2 regions of the Spirillospora sp. NPDC048819 genome follow, and region 2 is predicted to be linked to the other one. Evidence: riboswitches for the same ligand, from Rfam matches in the RefSeq annotation. Region 2 holds a riboswitch; the other holds the start of a gene.

Region 1 (8,317 bases), on a different contig from region 2:
CAGCCCACCCGACCCGCCGGAGGTGCTCAGGAAAAGGAGCATGACCGATGTGCACCCCGTGCGTGGCAGCGACGGCACCGGAACGTGACCTGTACACGATGACGGGTCGGTAGCGTCGGCGTCCGGGATGCCGCGACGGGCGATCGACCGGCCCGCGCGAACGGTGATCAGACAGCCGCCTTGAAATATCCGTCTGGTGTGCGGGTACCGCTCGGTGGTCGGCTTTTCTTCGGCCGTGTGTCTTGTTCGGGTGCGCGCCGATCGTCTAGTTCATGAGGGCGGACGTCCCAGCCCAGAAGGAGGTGGAGGCACCGTGCCGGACGAGGACAAGAAGCGAGCAGCGCACCGAGCCCTGGTGGATCGCGTGCTGAGCGGAGAGGGCAGGGCGTCGGCGGAGCAGCGGGCGCGTGCCTTCGCCAACGACGGCCTCCCCCCACCGCTGGACGCGCTGATCGGCAAGGTCGCCGACAGCCCGGCGCAGGTCACCGAGGCGGACCTGGCTGCGGCGAAGGCGTCGGGCTGCACCGAGGACCAGCTTTTCGAGCTGGTGATATGCGCCGCGGTCGGCCAGTCCGCCCGGCAGTATGAAGCCGGACTGGCGGCCCTGGCCGAAGCGGCCGTCCAGGGGAGGCCGGGTCATGCGACTTGACATCCTCGACCACGGCTACCGCCGCAGGACCAAACTGCTGTTCGCGCTCATCCGGCGGTTCTCCGGGCACCCGGTGCCGGACGCCGCCAGGCTGGTCTTCTACCGGCCCGGCTTCTACGGTGCCCGCGCCAAGGAGTTCACCCATGAGGCGATGCGCGGGCCGTCCGACTGGTCGGTGGGCGACCGGGAGCTGATGGCGGCCTACGTGTCCAAGGTGAACGAGACCGCGTTCTGCATCCGCGCGCACACCGCGACCGCGAGCCAGGCGTACCAGGACGGGCCGCGGGTCGCGGCGGTGCTGGCCGACCTCGAATCCGCGCCCGTCGAGGAGCCGCTGCGGGCGACGCTGCGGATGCTCGGCAAGCTGACCCGGGAGGGAAAGGTCGGCGCCGAGGACATGCGGGAGGTGCTCGCCGCCGGTGTCTCACCCCAGCAGGTCAAGGACGCGCTGGCGGTCTGCGCCGCCTTCAACGTCACCGACAGGCTCGCCGACGCCTTCGGGTTCGAGGTGCTCAGCCCCGAGGGCTTCGAGGCAGGGGCAAAATACCTGCTCAAACGCGGCTACCGGTAGCGAGCCGCACGCAACCGGCCTCCGCCGGTCAGCATTCGATGACGTTGACGGCGAGGCCGCCTCGGGACGTCTCCTTGTACTTGTCGAGCATGTCGCGGCCGGTGTCGCGCATGGTTTTGATCGCCTTGTCCAGGGAGACGAAGTGGCGGCCGTCGCCGCGGAGGGAGATGCGGGCGGCGCTGATGGCCTTGATGGCGCCGACGGCGTTGCGTTCGATGCAGGGGACCTGGACGAGGCCGCCGACGGGGTCGCAGGTGAGGCCGAGGTTGTGCTCGATGCCGATCTCGGCGGCGTTCTCGACCTGCTCGGGGGTGCCGCCGAGGACCTCGGTGAGGCCGGCGGCGGCCATGGAGCAGGCGGAGCCGACCTCGCCCTGGCAGCCGACCTCGGCGCCGGAGATGGAGGCGTTCTGCTTGAACAGGACGCCGATCGCGCCGGCGGTCAGGAGGAACCGGACGATGCCGTCGTCGTCGCAGCCGGGGACGAAGCGGTCGTAGTAGTGCAGGACGGCCGGGACGATGCCGGCGGCGCCGTTGGTGGGGGCGGTGACGACGCGGCCGCCGGCGGCGTTCTCCTCGTTGACGGCCAGCGCGAAAAGGGTGACCCAGTCCATCGCGTGGAGCGGGTCGGACGCCTTCTCGGTCGTGAGCTGGCGGTGCAGCTGGGGTGCGCGGCGGCGTACCTTCAGGCCGCCGGGCAGGAGGCCCTCGCAGGTGCAGCCGCGGGTCACGCAGGCGCGCATCACCTGCCAGAGGTTCAGGAGGTCGTCGTGGATCTGCCGGGACGTCCGGCCGAACGCCTTTTCGTTCTCCAGCATGAGGGCGGAGATCGACAGGCCCGTCTCCCGGCAGCGTTCGAGGAGTTCGGCGGCCGTGTCGAAGGGGTGGGGGAGGGTGGTGTCGTCGGGTTTTATGCGGTCGGCGCCGGTGGCGTTCTCGTCCACGATGAAGCCGCCGCCGACGGAGTAGTAGACCTTTGTGCGCAGTTCGCCGCCCGAGGAGTCGAGGGCCGTGAAGCACATGCCGTTGGGGTGGCCGGGCAGCGATTTCTTGCGCTCGAAGACGAGGTGTTCGTTGACCACGAAGGGGATTTCGTGGTCGTTGAAGAGGCGCAGAACTCCGCGTTCGCGGATTCTTGCAAGGCGGTCGTCCATCCCGTCGACGTCGACGAGTTCGGGTTTGTCGCCTTCGAGGCCGAGGATGACGGCCTTGTCGCTGCCGTGGCCCTTTCCGGTGAGGCCCAGGGAACCGTAGAGGACGGCCTGGACGGACGCGGTCTTCTCCAGCAGTCCGTCCTGGTGCAGGCCGCGGGCGAAGCGGTGTGCGGCGGCCATCGGGCCGCCGGTGTGGGACGAGGACGGGCCGATCCCGATTTTGAACAGGTCGAAAACGCTGATGGCCATTGCTACTCCGTTGTAGCTTGCGCCCCCTCCCGGGGTGGCAGGGGGCGCGGCGACGTCACAGGTTCGGGTACAGGGGATGCTCGTCGGCGAGGGCCTTCACGCGCGCCGACAGGGCGTCGCGGTCGAAGTCGGGCTGGAGGGCCAGCGCGATGATGTCGGCGACCTCGGCGAAGTCGGCGGTGGTGAAGCCGCGGGTGGCGAGGGCGGGCGTGCCGATCCGCAGGCCCGAGGTGACCATCGGCGGACGCGGGTCGTTCGGGACGGCGTTGCGGTTGACGGTGATGCCGATGCCGTGGAGGCGGTCCTCGGCGTCGCGGCCGGTGAGGTCGGAGTCCACGAGGTCGACGAGGACGAGGTGGACGTCCGTGCCGCCGGTCAGGACCCGCACGCCGGCCTTGGCGGAGTCCTCGGCGAGCAGGCGTTCTGCGAGGAGCTTGGCCCCTTCGACGGTGAGGGACTGGCGGGCGCGGAACTCGTCCGAGGCGGCGATCTTGAGGGCGACGGCCTTGGCGGCGATCACATGCTCCAGCGGGCCGCCCTGCATGCCGGGGAACACCGCGGAGTTGATCTTCTTGCCGTACTCCTCGCGGGCGAGGATCAGGCCGCCGCGGGGGCCGCCGAGCGTCTTGTGCGTGGTGGTCGTGACGATGTCCGCGTACGGGACGGGCGACGGGTGCAGCCCCGCGGCGACGAGGCCGGCGAAGTGCGCCATGTCGACCATGAGAAGGGCACCGCACGCGTCCGCGATCTCCCGGAACGCGGGGAAGTCGAGCTGCCGCGGATACGCCGACCAGCCCGCCACGATCATCTTGGGACGGTGCTCGGCCGCGAGGGACGCCACCTCGTCCATGTCGACCAGGCCGTCCTCCGCGCGGACGTGGTAGGGCACCACGTTCAGCGTCTTGCCGGAGTAGTTCAGCCGCATCCCGTGGGTGAGGTGCCCGCCGTGCGCGAGGTCGAGGCCGAGGATCGTGTCGCCGTGCTGGAGCATCGCGAAGTACACGGCCGTGTTGGCCTGCGCGCCGCTGTGCGGCTGGACGTTCGCGTGCTCGGCGCCGAACAGCGACTTGGCGCGGTCGATGGCGAGCTGCTCGGTGACGTCGACGTGCTCGCAGCCGCCGTAGTAGCGCCGGCCGGGGTAGCCCTCGGCGTACTTGTTGGTGAGGACGGAGCCCTGCGCCTCCAGGACGGAGACCGGCGCGAAGTTCTCCGAGGCGATCATCTCGAGGGTGGACTGCTGCCGCCTGAGCTCGGCGGCGACGGCCGCGGCGACCTCCGGGTCGGCCGTGGCGAGCGAATCGTTCAGGCTCAAGATCAGCTCTCCTCGATCAGCTTGTCGTAGGCGGCGGAGTCGAGCAGGTCGCCCGGCTCCTCGGAGATGCGGACCTTGAAGATCCAGCCCTCGCCGTACGGGTCGTCGTTGATGACCTTGGGCTCGTCCACCACCGAGCCGTTGATCGCGGTGATCTCGCCGCTGACGGGGGAGTAGATGTCGCTGACGGACTTGGTCGACTCGATCTCGCCGCAGGGCTCGCCCGCCTCGACGGCGTCGCCCTCGGACGGCTGCAGCTCGAGGTAGACGATCTCCCCGAGGGCGTCGGCGGCGTGCGCGGTGATGCCGATGGTGACGATGCCGTCCTCGCCACCGAGGCCGGACACCCACTCGTGCTCTTCGCTGTAGCGGAGCTGCTCCGGAACGCTCACGATCACTTCTTTCTCTCTCAGGAACGCTTGTAGAACGGCAGGGACACCACGTCCACCGGCTCCTGCCGGCCGCGGACGTCCACCGCGAGGTCCGTCTCCTCGACGCCGCTGTCGAGGTACGCCAAGGCGATCGGCGTGCCCAGTGTGGGCGACGGGGCGCCGCTCGTCACGATCCCGCACGGCGTGCCGCCGGACGTGACGACCTGATACCCCTTGCGCGGCGCGCGACGCCCGCGCGCGACAAGTCCCACGAGCCTACGGCCCGGCGGGGTCTGCGCCTGCGCCGCCAGGGCGGTCTTCCCGACGAAGTCGCCCGCCTTGTCCAGCTTCACGATCCGGCCGAGGCCCGCCTCGAACGGCGTGGTCTCGGCGGTCAGCTCGTTGCCGTACAGCGGCATGCCCGCTTCGAGACGCAGCGAGTCGCGCGCGGCCAGCCCGGCGGGGACGACGCCGTCCACCCCGGCGAGCGCCTTCCACACCGCGACGGCGTCGGACGCGTCGACGAACAGCTCGAAGCCGTCCTCGCCGGTGTACCCGGTGCGGGCGATGAGGGCGTCGACGCCCGCGACCCGCCCGGCGAGGACCGCGTAGTACTTGAGGTCGCCGACGGCCGCGTCGGTGAACCCTTCGAGAATTTCCTGGGAACGGGGACCCTGCAGCGCGATCAGGCCGTAGGCGCCGGAGCGGTCCTCGACGGCCGCCTCGAAGGCCGCGGCCCGTTCGGTCAGCGCCTCCCGCACGACATCGGTGTTGGCGGCGTTCGCGACGACCATCCAGGTGGCGTCGGCGAGCCGGTAGACGATCACGTCGTCGAGGACGCCGCCGTCCTGCCCGCAGACCATCGTGTAGCGGGCCTTGCCCACCGGCATCGACGCGAGGTTGCCGACCAGCGCGAAGTCGAGCGCCGCGCCCGCCCCCGGCCCGGAGACGAAGATCTCCCCCATGTGCGACAGGTCGAACAGCCCCGCTCCGGTGCGGACGGCCTGGTGCTCGGCGGTCTCGCTCGCGTAGCGCAGCGGCATCAGGTGGCCGGCGAAGTCGACGAGGTTCGCGCCGAGGTCCTGGTGGACGTCGTACAGCGGCGTCTTCTTCGCGGTCGGTTCGGCGGACATCGGATCGGCTCCTTCGTCACGGGCGCGTGTGGTCCATCGTCCCACTCGCGCACCGGGCGGTTCGGTGCCTCCCCCTCTGTCATCGGCGCCTGAGAGATTCACCCGCCACCGGGGCGGGCTTTCACCTTCGGCGGGGGACCGGGTCCCCGCTTTCCAGAGGTCGCCGTACCCGTGCGGTCCATGGGCCTGAGAGGTTCCGGGGAGGATTTGCTCCTTCGGCGTCCCTGGCCGGCTGCGAGGGACTCTCCCGCACGGGATCATCGGCGTCCAGCATCCTAGGGCATCGCCCCCGACGCCGCGAGGGTCAGCGCGGCGCCGTGGGCGGGGATTCCGACAGCGCCTTCATGCACGTGCGCAGGGCCGTCATCCGCTTCTTGATGTCCTGCTCGGTCGGGGTGGACGTCGGGTGCGGGCTCGGCAGCTCCACCCCCTGCTTGCGCATGCAGTCGCTGAACGCCTTGGCCGCCTCCGACTGCGGGGGCGGCGACGGCAGGACCGTGTTCCCCTGACCGGACGAAGCGGACGACGGCGCGGGCGGCGACGTCTCCGCGGCCCCGCCACCGCCGTCGTCGGAGCCGCCGCATCCGCCTGCGCCGAGAGCGAGCACCAACGCCAGGACCGCTATATGACCGCGCTTCAAGGCAGAACCTCCGTGCACCGGGGTGGGGGCGCCATGGTCGCAGGCGAAGCGTCCCGGGAATAGCGCGGAGTGTGCCAATCCCGGGCGCCCCGCTTAGCAGCACACCTCAAAACGGGGTCGCGAATGGCCCCGGCAGCCTTGCGCGGTGGTTCAACCAAATCGGAGCCTGTGACGTACTCTGAGTTGGTTGCTGTTGACCACCCCCCGGTGAGCGGGGTGCATGAACCGGAGGGGCTAGCCGCATGGCATACCTGGCTGGAGCGTTGATTCTGTTCTTCGGCCTGCTGGTGTCCATCGCGCTGCACGAGCTCGGGCACTTCTCGTTCGCCAAGCTGTTCAAGGTGCGGACCACCCAGTTCATGGTCGGGTTCGGGCCCACGATGTGGTCGTGGCGCCGCGGCGAGACCGAGTACGGGATCAAATGGATTCCGCTCGGCGGCTACATCCGGATGATCGGGATGCTGCCACCGCGCAAAGGAGACGCCCCGGGCACGATCCGGCAGGCCAGCACCGGCCCGTTCCAGGGGCTCATCGAGTCCGCGCGCGGGGTGGCGCTGGAGGAGGTCCGGCCGGGCGACGAGGACCGCGTCTTCTACGGCAAGAAGTGGTGGCAGAAGCTGCTGATCATGTCCGGCGGGCCCGCGATGAACCTGCTGCTGGCGGTGGTCTTCTTCGCGATCCTGCTGATGGGCATCGGCACGAACCAGCCGCAGCCGGTGATCCGGGAGGTCGCCCAGTGCATGGTGCCGGCGAGCCAGTCCGAGCTCACCGAGTGCCCGGCGAACGCCGCGCCGACCCCGGCGAAGCAGGTCGGGCTGCAGGCCGGTGACCAGATCGTCGTGTTCGACGGCAAGAAGATCGACGACTACCGGGAGCTGCAGGAGCTGATCCGCGGGGCGGGCGGCCAGACCGTGCCGATGACCGTCGAACGCGGCGGGCAGGACGTGAAGCTCAACGTCCCGATCACCCGCAACCAGATGTACCACCTGGAGGACCGGGAACGGATCGTCGAGGTCGGGTTCCTCGGCATCACGCCGACCAGCGCCGTCGAGCGGCAGGGCCCCGGCGCGGTCGCGAGCACGATGGGCGACCTGACCGCCCGCACCGCGGGAGCGCTGGTGCGGATGCCGGAGAAGATGGTCGGCATCTGGGAGGCGGCGTTCGGCGGGGAGAAGCGCGACCCGAACGGGCCGATCGGGGTCGTCGGCGTCAGCCGGATCGGCGGGGACGTGGCCGCGTCCGACACCCTCACCGGCGCCGAGAAGGTCTCCTACTTCGTGATGCTGCTCGGGTCGCTGAACCTCGCGGTCGGGATGTTCAACCTCGTCCCGCTGCTGCCGCTGGACGGCGGGCACATCGCCGGCGCCCTCCTGGAGGCGATCAAGAAGGCGTTCGCCAAGCTCTTCCGCAGGCCCGACCCCGGCTATGTGGACGTCGCCAAGGCGTTGCCGGTGACCTATGTGATGGCGGCCGTCCTGATCGTCATGGGCGGGCTGCTCATCTACGCCGACCTCGTCAACCCCGTCCGGTTCACGGGTTAGCGGGCAACGCGCCGGTCTTCAGGAAGCCGTCCAGCGCGGCGAGGTAGGGCTCTATGTCCAGGCCCTGCTCGGCCAGCCACGCGTCCGACCCGTAGGTCCCGGTGTAGCGTTCGGCGCCGTCGCAGATCAGCGTGACGACGCTGCCGCGCTCCCCGTTCGCCCGCATCTGCGCGATCAGCACCGCCGCGCCCCACATGTTGGTGCCGGTCGAGCCGCCGACGTCGCGGCCGGTGACCTCGCTCGTCCAGCGCATCGCCGCGACGGACGCCGCGTCCGGCACCCGGATCATCCGGTCGATGACCGTCGGCAGGAAGGACGGCTCGACGCGGGGACGCCCGATGCCCTCGATCCGCGAGCCCGCCGCCGTCCGCTCCGGGTCCCCGTCGGCGAACGAGCCGAAGAACGCCGACCCCTCCGGGTCGACGACCGCGAGCCGCGTCTGGAACCGCCGGTACCGCGCGTACCGGCCGATCGTCGCGGACGTCCCGCCGGTGCCCGCGCCGACCACCACCCAGGACGGCTCGGGGAACCGCTCCAGCCGCATCTGCTCGAAGATCGACTCGGCGATGTTGTTGTTGCCGCGCCAGTCCGTGGCCCGCTCGGCGTAGGTGAACTGGTCCATGAAGTGCCCGCCGCACTCGGCCGCGAGCCGCCGCGACTCGTCGTAGATCGACGACGGGTCGTCCACCAGATGGCAG
Region 2 (8,317 bases):
CGTAGGCCTGGTCGATGCGGCGGACGGGCGGCCAGTACTTGTCGTCGCGGAGGGCGGGGACGGGGTAGGCGGCCTCCTGGCGGGTGTAGGCGTGCTTCCAGTCGTCGGAGACCAGGCAGGCGGCGGTGTGCGGGGCGTTCTTGAGGGGGTTGTCCTCGCGGTCGTAGCCGCCGTCGGCGACGCGCCGGATCTCGCGGCGGATCTCGATCATGGCGTCGCAGAACCGGTCGAGTTCGGCGAGGTCCTCGGACTCGGTCGGTTCGATCATCAGGGTGCCGGCGACGGGGAACGACAGGGTCGGGGCGTGGAAGCCGTAGTCGATGAGGCGCTTGGCGACGTCCTCGGCGGTGATCCCGGTCTCCTTCGTGATCTTGCGGAGGTCGGCGATGCACTCGTGGGCGACGAGGCCGTTGCGGCCGGTGTACAGGATCGGGTAGTGCGGCGCGAGGCGGGCGGCGAGGTAGTTGGCGCCGACGATCGCGCCCTCGGTGGCGGCGCGCAGGCCGTCCGGGCCCATCATCGCGATGTACGCCCACGAGATCGGCAGGATGCCCGCCGAGCCCCACGGCGCCGCGGAGATGGGGCCGACGCCCGTCTCCGGGCCGGCCTCCGCGCGGAGCGGGTGGTTCGGCAGGAAGGGGGCCAGGTGCTCGCGGACGCCGATCGGGCCGACGCCGGGGCCGCCGCCGCCGTGCGGGATGCAGAACGTCTTGTGCAGGTTGAGGTGCGAGACGTCCGAGCCGAACTCGCCGGGGCGGGCGAGGCCGACGAGCGCGTTGAGGTTGGCGCCGTCCACGTAGACCTGGCCGCCCGCCTCGTGCACGGCCGCGCACACGTCGGTGATCGTCTCCTCGAAGACGCCGTGCGTCGAGGGGTAGGTCACCATGATCGCGGCGAGCCGGCCGCCATGCTCGTCGATCTTGGCGTGCAGGTCGTCGAGGGCGACGTTGCCGCCCTCGTCGCACTTCACGACGACGACGCGCATCCCGGCCATGACGGCGCTGGCGGCGTTGGTGCCGTGCGCGGACGACGGGATCAGGCACACGTCCCGGTGCCGCTCGCCGCGGGAGGCGTGGTAGCCGCGGATGGCGAGCAGGCCGGCGAGCTCCCCCTGCGAGCCGGCGTTCGGCTGGACGGAGACCTCGGCGTACCCGGTGATCTCGGCGAGCGCGCGCTCCAGTTCGCCGATCAGCTCGACGTAGCCCGCGGCCTGGTCGACGGGGGCGAACGGGTGGATGTCCGCGAACTCCGGCCAGGTGACCGGCTCCATCTCGGCGGTGGCGTTCAGCTTCATCGTGCAGGAGCCGAGCGGGATCATGGACCGGTCGAGCGCGATGTCCTTGTCCTGGAGCCTGCGCAGGTAGCGCAGCATCGCGGTCTCGGAGCGGTGCGCGTGGAAGACCGGGTGGGTCAGGTAGGGGCTCTCGCGGCGCAGCGCGTCCGGGAACGCCTCGGCCGCGTCCGCGGCGCCGGCCGCCGGGACGCCGAACGCGTCCAGGACGGCGGTGACGTGCCCGGGCAGCGTCGTCTCGTCGCAGGCGATCCCCACGTGGTCGGCGTCCGCGGGCCGCAGGTTGATCCCGCGTTCGCGGGCCGCGGCGACGACCTCCGCGGCGCGGCCGGGGACGCGGGCGAGGACGGTGTCGAAGAACGCGTCGTGGACGATCTCCACGCCGCCGGCGCGCAGCCCGGCGGCGATCTCGGCGGCGCGGCGGTGGGTCCGCTGGGCGATCGCGGCGAGCCCCTCGGGCCCGTGGTAGACGGCGTACATGCTCGCCATGACGGCGAGGAGGACCTGCGCGGTGCAGATGTTGCTGGTGGCCTTCTCGCGCCGGATGTGCTGCTCGCGGGTCTGCAGCGCGAGCCGGTGCGCGGGGGCGCCGGCGGCGTCGACGGACACGCCGACGAGCCGCCCGGGGAGCTGGCGCTGGATGCCCTCGCCGACCGCCATGTAGCCGGCGTGCGGGCCGCCGAAGCCGTACGGGACGCCGAACCGCTGCGTCGAGCCCACGGCGATGTCGGCGCCGGACTCCCCCGGCGGACGCAGCAGCGTCAGCGCGAGCAGGTCGGCGGCGACGACGACCTTGGCGCCGCGGTCGTGCGCCTGCCCGATGACCGGTTCCAGGTCGCGGACGGCGCCGGACGCGCCCGGGTACTGCAGCAGCACCCCGAAGAAGTCGCCCTCGGGCAGGCCGCCGGCCAGGTCGGCGGTGACGACCTCGATGCCGAGCGGGACCGCCCGCGTCCGCACGACCTCGATCGTCTGCGGGAGGGCGTCGGCGTCGACGAGGAACGTCCCGGGCTCCTTGCGCCTGGAGACGCGGTGGGCGAGGGCCATCGCCTCGGCGGCGGCGGTGCCCTCGTCCAGCATGGACGCGTTCGCGACCGGCAGGCCCGTCAGGTCGGCGACCACGGTCTGGAAGTTCAGCAGGGCTTCGAGGCGCCCCTGGGAGATCTCCGGCTGGTACGGGGTGTAGGCGGTGTACCAGCCGGGGTTCTCCATGACGTTGCGCAGGATGACGGCCGGGGTGATCGTGCCGTGGTAGCCGAGGCCGATCATGGACGTCAGCACGGTGTTGCGGGCGGCGAGTTCCCGGAGCCGGTCCAGCGCGGCGGTCTCGCTCAGCGCGGGCGGCAGGTCCAGCGGCCGGGACGTGCGGATCGCCGCGGGCACCGCGTCGTCGATGAGCGCCTCGATGCCGGAGTAGCCGATGACGGCGAGCATCCGGGCCTGGTCGTCCGGGGAAGGGCCGACGTGCCGGTCGGCGAACGTGGAACGGGGATGCTGCGGCGAGGCCACGGGGGCGAAGAACTGGGCGGTCATGGAGAGCCTCCTGGCTGCTGCGATGCTCAGGTCCGCCGCCGGTGCGGGCCGGCGGCCGGTCTCCCCCTCTGTCATCGGCACCTGAGAGCTTCACCCGCGCGGCGGGGTTTCCCCTTCGGTGAGCCGCCCTTCCCCGCGTGCGGGGACCGACGCCTGCTTTCCAGAGGTGCCTCGCCCGGCGGTCCTTTTGCCTGAGAGGTTCCGGGGAGGTTGCCCCTTCGGCGCCCCACGCTGGCGGCGTGGGGTCTCTCCCGCACAGGGTCGACGGCATGTCCTGGACGAACCCTACCCAAATCCGGGCGCCGCGATCGCCGCGCCCCGCCCGGCGCGGGCGCCCCTGCGGGCGAACCGCTTTACCAATGAGTAGGATGTGAAGGGCTGACCTGGGAGGTAACGGGCCTCGGGGCCTCAGGACGGAGATGGGGCTGCGGGTGCACACGCGACGGCCGGACGGCCGCCGGCCGCTCGACGGCGCGCCGCCGGTTCTGGGACGCTGATCACGATGACGGATGGTCAGGGCGGCGGTACGGCGTGACGCAGACCCACGACGACACGGTGCGTCCCCGGCAGGGCGAGGCGGCCGGTGTGCCCGTCGACGAGCCCGCCCAGCCGGACCGGATCCGCCGCCCGTCGGACGCGATCAGGTTCGCGGCGTCGGTGACCGGCCTCGCGGCGGTGATGCTGCTGGTGTCGTTCGCGCAGGAGACGACGCACGGCCTGCACGCCGACATCCAGGAGGGCACCGCGCACGCGCCCTGGATGCTGCTGTCGCTGGCCACGCTGATCTCCAGCTTCGGCGTGCTGGCCGTGCCGATCGCGTTCGGCATCGAGCGGCTGTTCCACAAGGACGGGACGCGCGTCGCGATCGCGCTGCTGGCCGCCATGATCGCGTTCGGGATCACGGTCGGGCTGGACGACCTCGTGGTGCGGGCGGCGCCCGGCGGCGTCCTGGACTCGCTGATCTGGGGCGGCACGGAGACGGCCCCGATCCACACCGACATCGCCCCCGTGATCGCGTTCGTCAGCGCGGTCGGGATGGCCGGGCGCGCCCGGTGGCAGGCCGCGACCTGGACGATGATCGGGCTGGCGGCGCTGACGGGCCTCACCGCCAACTACGCCTCGGTGTCCGCGCTGGCGGCCACCTTCTTCCTCGGCCGCGCCATCGGGCACGGCACCCTGTACGCGGTCGGCACGCCGAACCCGCGTCCCACGGGCATGGCGGTCGTGGCGGCGCTCGAACGGCTCGGGCTGCGCCCGAAGCGCGCCGCGCGCCTGGACGACCCGGCGGGCGGCGCGGAGGAGACCCGACGGTACGGCGTCGTCCTCGCCCCCTGCCCCGTCGACGGGGAGGGGGACGGCGGCGCCGCGCGGCTCCCGGCGCGGCGCGGCGGCCGCGGCGAATGGGACCTCGAACTCCGCGTCCTGGACCGCGACCAGCAGACCGCGGGGCTGCTGTACCGCGTCTGGCGGCTGCTGCGGCTGCGGTCCACGACGACCGGGCGGGCGCTGCGGTCCCTGCGCAGGTCACTGGAGCAGGAGTCGCTGATGGCCTACGCGGTGGACGCCGCGGGCGCCCGGACCCCCCGCCTGGTCGGCACCTCGGAGGTCGGCACGGAGGCGGCGCTGCTGGCCTTCGAGCACGTGCCGGGGCGGCGGCTCACGGACGTCCCCGGCGAGGACATCACCGATGCGCTGCTGACGGACGTGTGGCGGCAGTTCCGCTCACTGCAGGCGGGCCGGCTGGCGCACCGGCGGCTGCAGGACGAGGCGATCGTGGTCGGCGCCGACGGCCGCGCCTACATCACCGACCTGCGGTCCGGGGAGACCGCGGCGGGCGACCTGGCGCTGCGGCTCGACCTGGCGCAGCTGCTGACGACGCTCGCGCTGCGGGCGGGGCCGGAGCGGGCGGTCCGCACCGCCGCGTCGGTGCTGGGCGGCGAGGCCCTGGCCGCCGCGGTGCCGCTGCTGCAGCGGGTGGCGCTGTCGAGGACGACCCGGACGGCGCTGCGGAGCGACCGGGACCTGCTGACCCGCATCCGGGAGCAGATCGTCCGGCTGAAGCCGGAGACGGAGGTCGCGCCGGCCAGGCTGGAGCGGTTCCGGCCCCGGACGATCTTCAGCATCGTGGCGCTGTCGATCGCGGCCTACATCGTCATCCCGCAGGTGGCGAGCCTGGACGTGGCGACCATGGCGTCCGCGGCGAGCTGGCACTGGGCCCTGGCCGCGCTGGGCGCGGCGGCCCTCACCTACGTCGCCGCGGCGCTCATGCTGATGGGGTTCGTGCCGGAGCGGCTGCCGCTGGGGCGGACGGTGCTGGTCCAGGTCGCCGCGTCGTTCGTGAAGCTGGTGGCGCCGGCGGCCGTGGGCGGTGTCGCCGTCAACACCCGCTATCTGCAGCGCTCGGGTCTGCGGCCGGGCCTGGCGGTGGCGAGCGTCGGCGCGTCGCAGCTGATGGGACTGGTCACGCACATCCTGCTGCTGATCCTCTTCGGGTTCCTCACCGGCTCGACGACGAAGGCGACACAGGATCTCGCGCCGTCCCGCACGATCGTCATCGCGGTGCTGTCGCTGGGGCTGGTGGCGGGGCTGGCGATGACCGTCCCGCGGGTCCGGCGCGTGGTCGCGTCGCGGCTGAAGAGCATGTTCTCCGGTGTGGTGCCCCGGCTGGTGGACGTCCTGCAGACGCCGCGGAAGCTGTTCACGGGGGTGGGCGGGACGCTGCTGCTGACGGCGGCGTTCGTGCTCTGCCTGGACGCCTCGATCCGCGCCTTCGGCGGCTCGCTGCCCCTCACGACCGTCGTGGTGGTCTTCCTCACCGCCAACGCGGTGGGGTCGGCGGCGCCGACGCCCGGTGGTCTCGGCGCCGTCGAGGGGGCGCTGACGCTGGCGCTGACGATCTCGGGGCTCACCGCGGAGACGGCGACGTCGGCGGTGCTGCTCTACCGGCTTCTCACGCTGTGGCTGCCGGTCATGCCGGGATGGGGCGCGTTCACCTACCTGCAGCGGCGGGAGGCGCTCTGATCGCGCGCTCAGCCGGTGCGGCGGGCGCGCCGCCGGCCGGCCAGTTCGTCGTGGGGGTGCTCTGACGGGTCGTCGTCGGCGGCGGCGGCGCGCTCACCGGGTAGTTCCGCGAGGCTGCCCTCCACCTCCTGCCACACCCTTCCGAGCGCTATGCCGAACACGCCCTGACCGCCCTGCAGCAGATCGACGACCTCGTCGGGCGAGGTGCACTCGTACACGCTGACGCCGTCGCTCATCAGCGTGATCTGCGCCAGGTCGCGGACGCCGCGGTCACGCAGGTGGGTGACGGCCGTGCGTATCTGCTGCAGCGAGACGCCGGTGTCCAGGAGCCGCTTCACGACCTTCAGGACGAGGACGTCGCGGAAGCTGTAGAGCCGCTGGCTGCCCGACCCGTGCGCCGGACGCACGCTCGGCTCCACCAGCTTGGTGCGCGCCCAGTAGTCGAGCTGCCGGTAGGTGATCCCCGCGGCCGCGCACGCCGTCGGGCCGCGGTAACCGACATCCTCCGGCGGCGCCGAGACCTGGGTGTCGAAGAGCAGGCCCTGCTCTCCGGCACGCCGGGACGCCATGTGCCTGTCGGGGGTCGCCTTGCCCTCGCCGCTGCTCACCGCCACGCGGACCTCCGGCTTCTATCAGCCCGTGCCGCTTCGTCAAGGGGGTTTGACGAATTACACCACGGGTGTTCCACCAGCACGGTAGGTGCCGGTCAGGGTGTGGTCAACGTTCACCGTCGGCGCGTCGCATGCCCGGATGAACCGGCTTCACGTGGGCAAACTGCGCACCTTCACCGCCTCACCACTCCTACCCCGATGGGCCCCGGGCAAAAACCGCCAGGTCCGGGGCGATGCACAACCAATCGCGGCAGGGCATGAACATGCACACGAGAGTGACATTCCCCACGATCCTCGTATCCCCCGCCGAGCACGGAGCATGCGGACCGGGAACGGCGGGCGTTCGCGGCCCTATCCCGCCCGTCCGAAGTCTTCCGGGGAGATGGTGTCGAGGAACTCGCGGAACTTCTCGACCTCGTCCTCCTGCTCGTCCGGGATGGCCACGCCGGCCTCTTCGAGGACGTCCTCGCTGGCGAAGATCGTGGCGCCGGTGCGCAGGGCCAGGGCGATGGAGTCGGAGGGGCGGGCGCTCACCTCGACGCCGTTGGAGAAGATGAGGTCGGCGAAGAAGATCCCCTCGCGCAGCGCGGTGATGTTGACCGTGCGGAGCTGGACGCTGAGGGCGTCGAGCACGTCGCGGAACAGGTCGTGGGTGAGGGGGCGCGCGGGCAGCACGCCCTGCTGGGCGAAGGCGATCGCGGTCGCTTCGACCGCCCCGATCCAGATGGGCAGGTAGCGATCGCCCTCCGTCTCCTTCAACAGGACGATCGGCTGATTGGAGGGCATCTCGACCCGGACGCCGACGACCTCCATCTGCTTCACTGCGGCTCCCTGCTGGTTCTCGCTGTCTCGATCACCACGTGCAGCGGATCGATTCGTGACCGAACCCTGTAGCCAACGTACACCCAGCCCCGGACAGCTCGCGTTGCCGCGGGTTCGGCAAAATCCTCCGCGGCCGCCATGATCAGCGGTCGAGGCTTTCGCGGAGACCGGCCGACACGAGGGCGGCGTGGAGCCTGACCGACAGGGCGGCGATCTCCCGCGCGGTCTCGGCGGCCTGCTCGTGGGCGCCCCGGCTGCGGCGGCGCAACTGCGGCGCGACCATCTGCTCGATGAGGCCCGCCTGACGGTCGGCGGCGGCCTTGACCGCCCGCAGGTGCCGGACCTCGAAACCGAACTCGCCGAGCGCCGCGGCGGCCCGCGCGATGCTGAGCGCGTCGCCCTCGTAGTGCGCGCCGGTCCTGCGGACGAGACCGTACTCCTCCAGCCTGGCCAGGAGCGCCTCGTCGATGCCGGCGCCGTCCAGGAGCTGGCGGCGGGTCAGCCGGACGGCCGGGTCCTCGGCGGTGGTGTCGGCGGCGACGAGCATGCGGGGGCGGCGCTGCGGCGTGCCGGGGTCGCCGGCGCCGGAGTCGCGGGAGCCGAGCGGCGGGACGCTCTCGCCGCGGTCGCACGCCTCCAGATGCCGCCGGATGACGCGCAGCGGCAGATAGTGGTCGCGCTGCGCCGTGAGGACGAACCGGAGCCGCTCCACGTCGGCGTCGCCGAACTTGCGGTAGCCGGACGGGCTGCGCTGCGGCTCGACCAGGCCCTCGGACTCCAGGAACCGGATCTTGGAGATGGTGATGTCGGGGAACTCGGGCCTGAGCAGGCCGAGGACGTCCCCGATCGTCATCAGGGACCGGGCTGGCTGCGCGTTCAACGCCCCTCCCATCGTCGCCGCGACCCCGTTCTCGTGCTCGCCAGTGCTCGCCCGCGCTCCGCCGGTCAGCCGTGCGCCGGGTTGGTCAGGAAGACCAGCCGGAACTTGCCGATCTGGACCTCGTCGCCGCCCGAAAGCGCGGCCTGGTCGATCCGCTGA

The links. Region 2 has a riboswitch for glycine ahead of gcvP (aminomethyl-transferring glycine dehydrogenase). Riboswitches for the same ligand answer to the same signal wherever they lie in the genome.
Region 1: it holds a riboswitch for glycine, as region 2 does, so the genes downstream of both, gcvT (glycine cleavage system aminomethyltransferase GcvT) here and gcvP (aminomethyl-transferring glycine dehydrogenase) in region 2, are expected to answer to the same signal.

The regions. Positions count from the first base shown of each region.
Region 1 covers NZ_JBEZGN010000035.1:91,527-99,843, forward strand. The annotation lists gene AB0C35_RS35220 (hypothetical protein) at 314-649, shown strand; gene AB0C35_RS35225 (hypothetical protein) at 639-1,220, shown strand; gene AB0C35_RS35230 (L-serine ammonia-lyase) at 1,249-2,622, opposite strand; gene glyA (serine hydroxymethyltransferase) at 2,678-3,934, opposite strand; gene gcvH (glycine cleavage system protein GcvH) at 3,937-4,326, opposite strand; gene gcvT (glycine cleavage system aminomethyltransferase GcvT) at 4,344-5,438, opposite strand; glycine riboswitch at 5,603-5,698, opposite strand; gene AB0C35_RS35250 (hypothetical protein) at 5,743-6,078, opposite strand; gene AB0C35_RS35255 (site-2 protease family protein) at 6,321-7,619, shown strand; gene AB0C35_RS35260 (PLP-dependent cysteine synthase family protein) at 7,609-8,317, opposite strand, start outside.
Region 2 covers NZ_JBEZGN010000043.1:5,332-13,648, forward strand. The annotation lists gene gcvP (aminomethyl-transferring glycine dehydrogenase) at 1-2,824, opposite strand, end outside; glycine riboswitch at 2,886-2,993, opposite strand; glycine riboswitch at 2,994-3,088, opposite strand; gene AB0C35_RS38830 (lysylphosphatidylglycerol synthase transmembrane domain-containing protein) at 3,356-5,845, shown strand; gene AB0C35_RS38835 (MerR family transcriptional regulator) at 5,854-6,459, opposite strand; gene AB0C35_RS38840 (bifunctional nuclease family protein) at 6,808-7,278, opposite strand; gene AB0C35_RS38845 (MerR family transcriptional regulator) at 7,421-8,158, opposite strand; gene AB0C35_RS38850 (FHA domain-containing protein) at 8,224-8,317, opposite strand, start outside.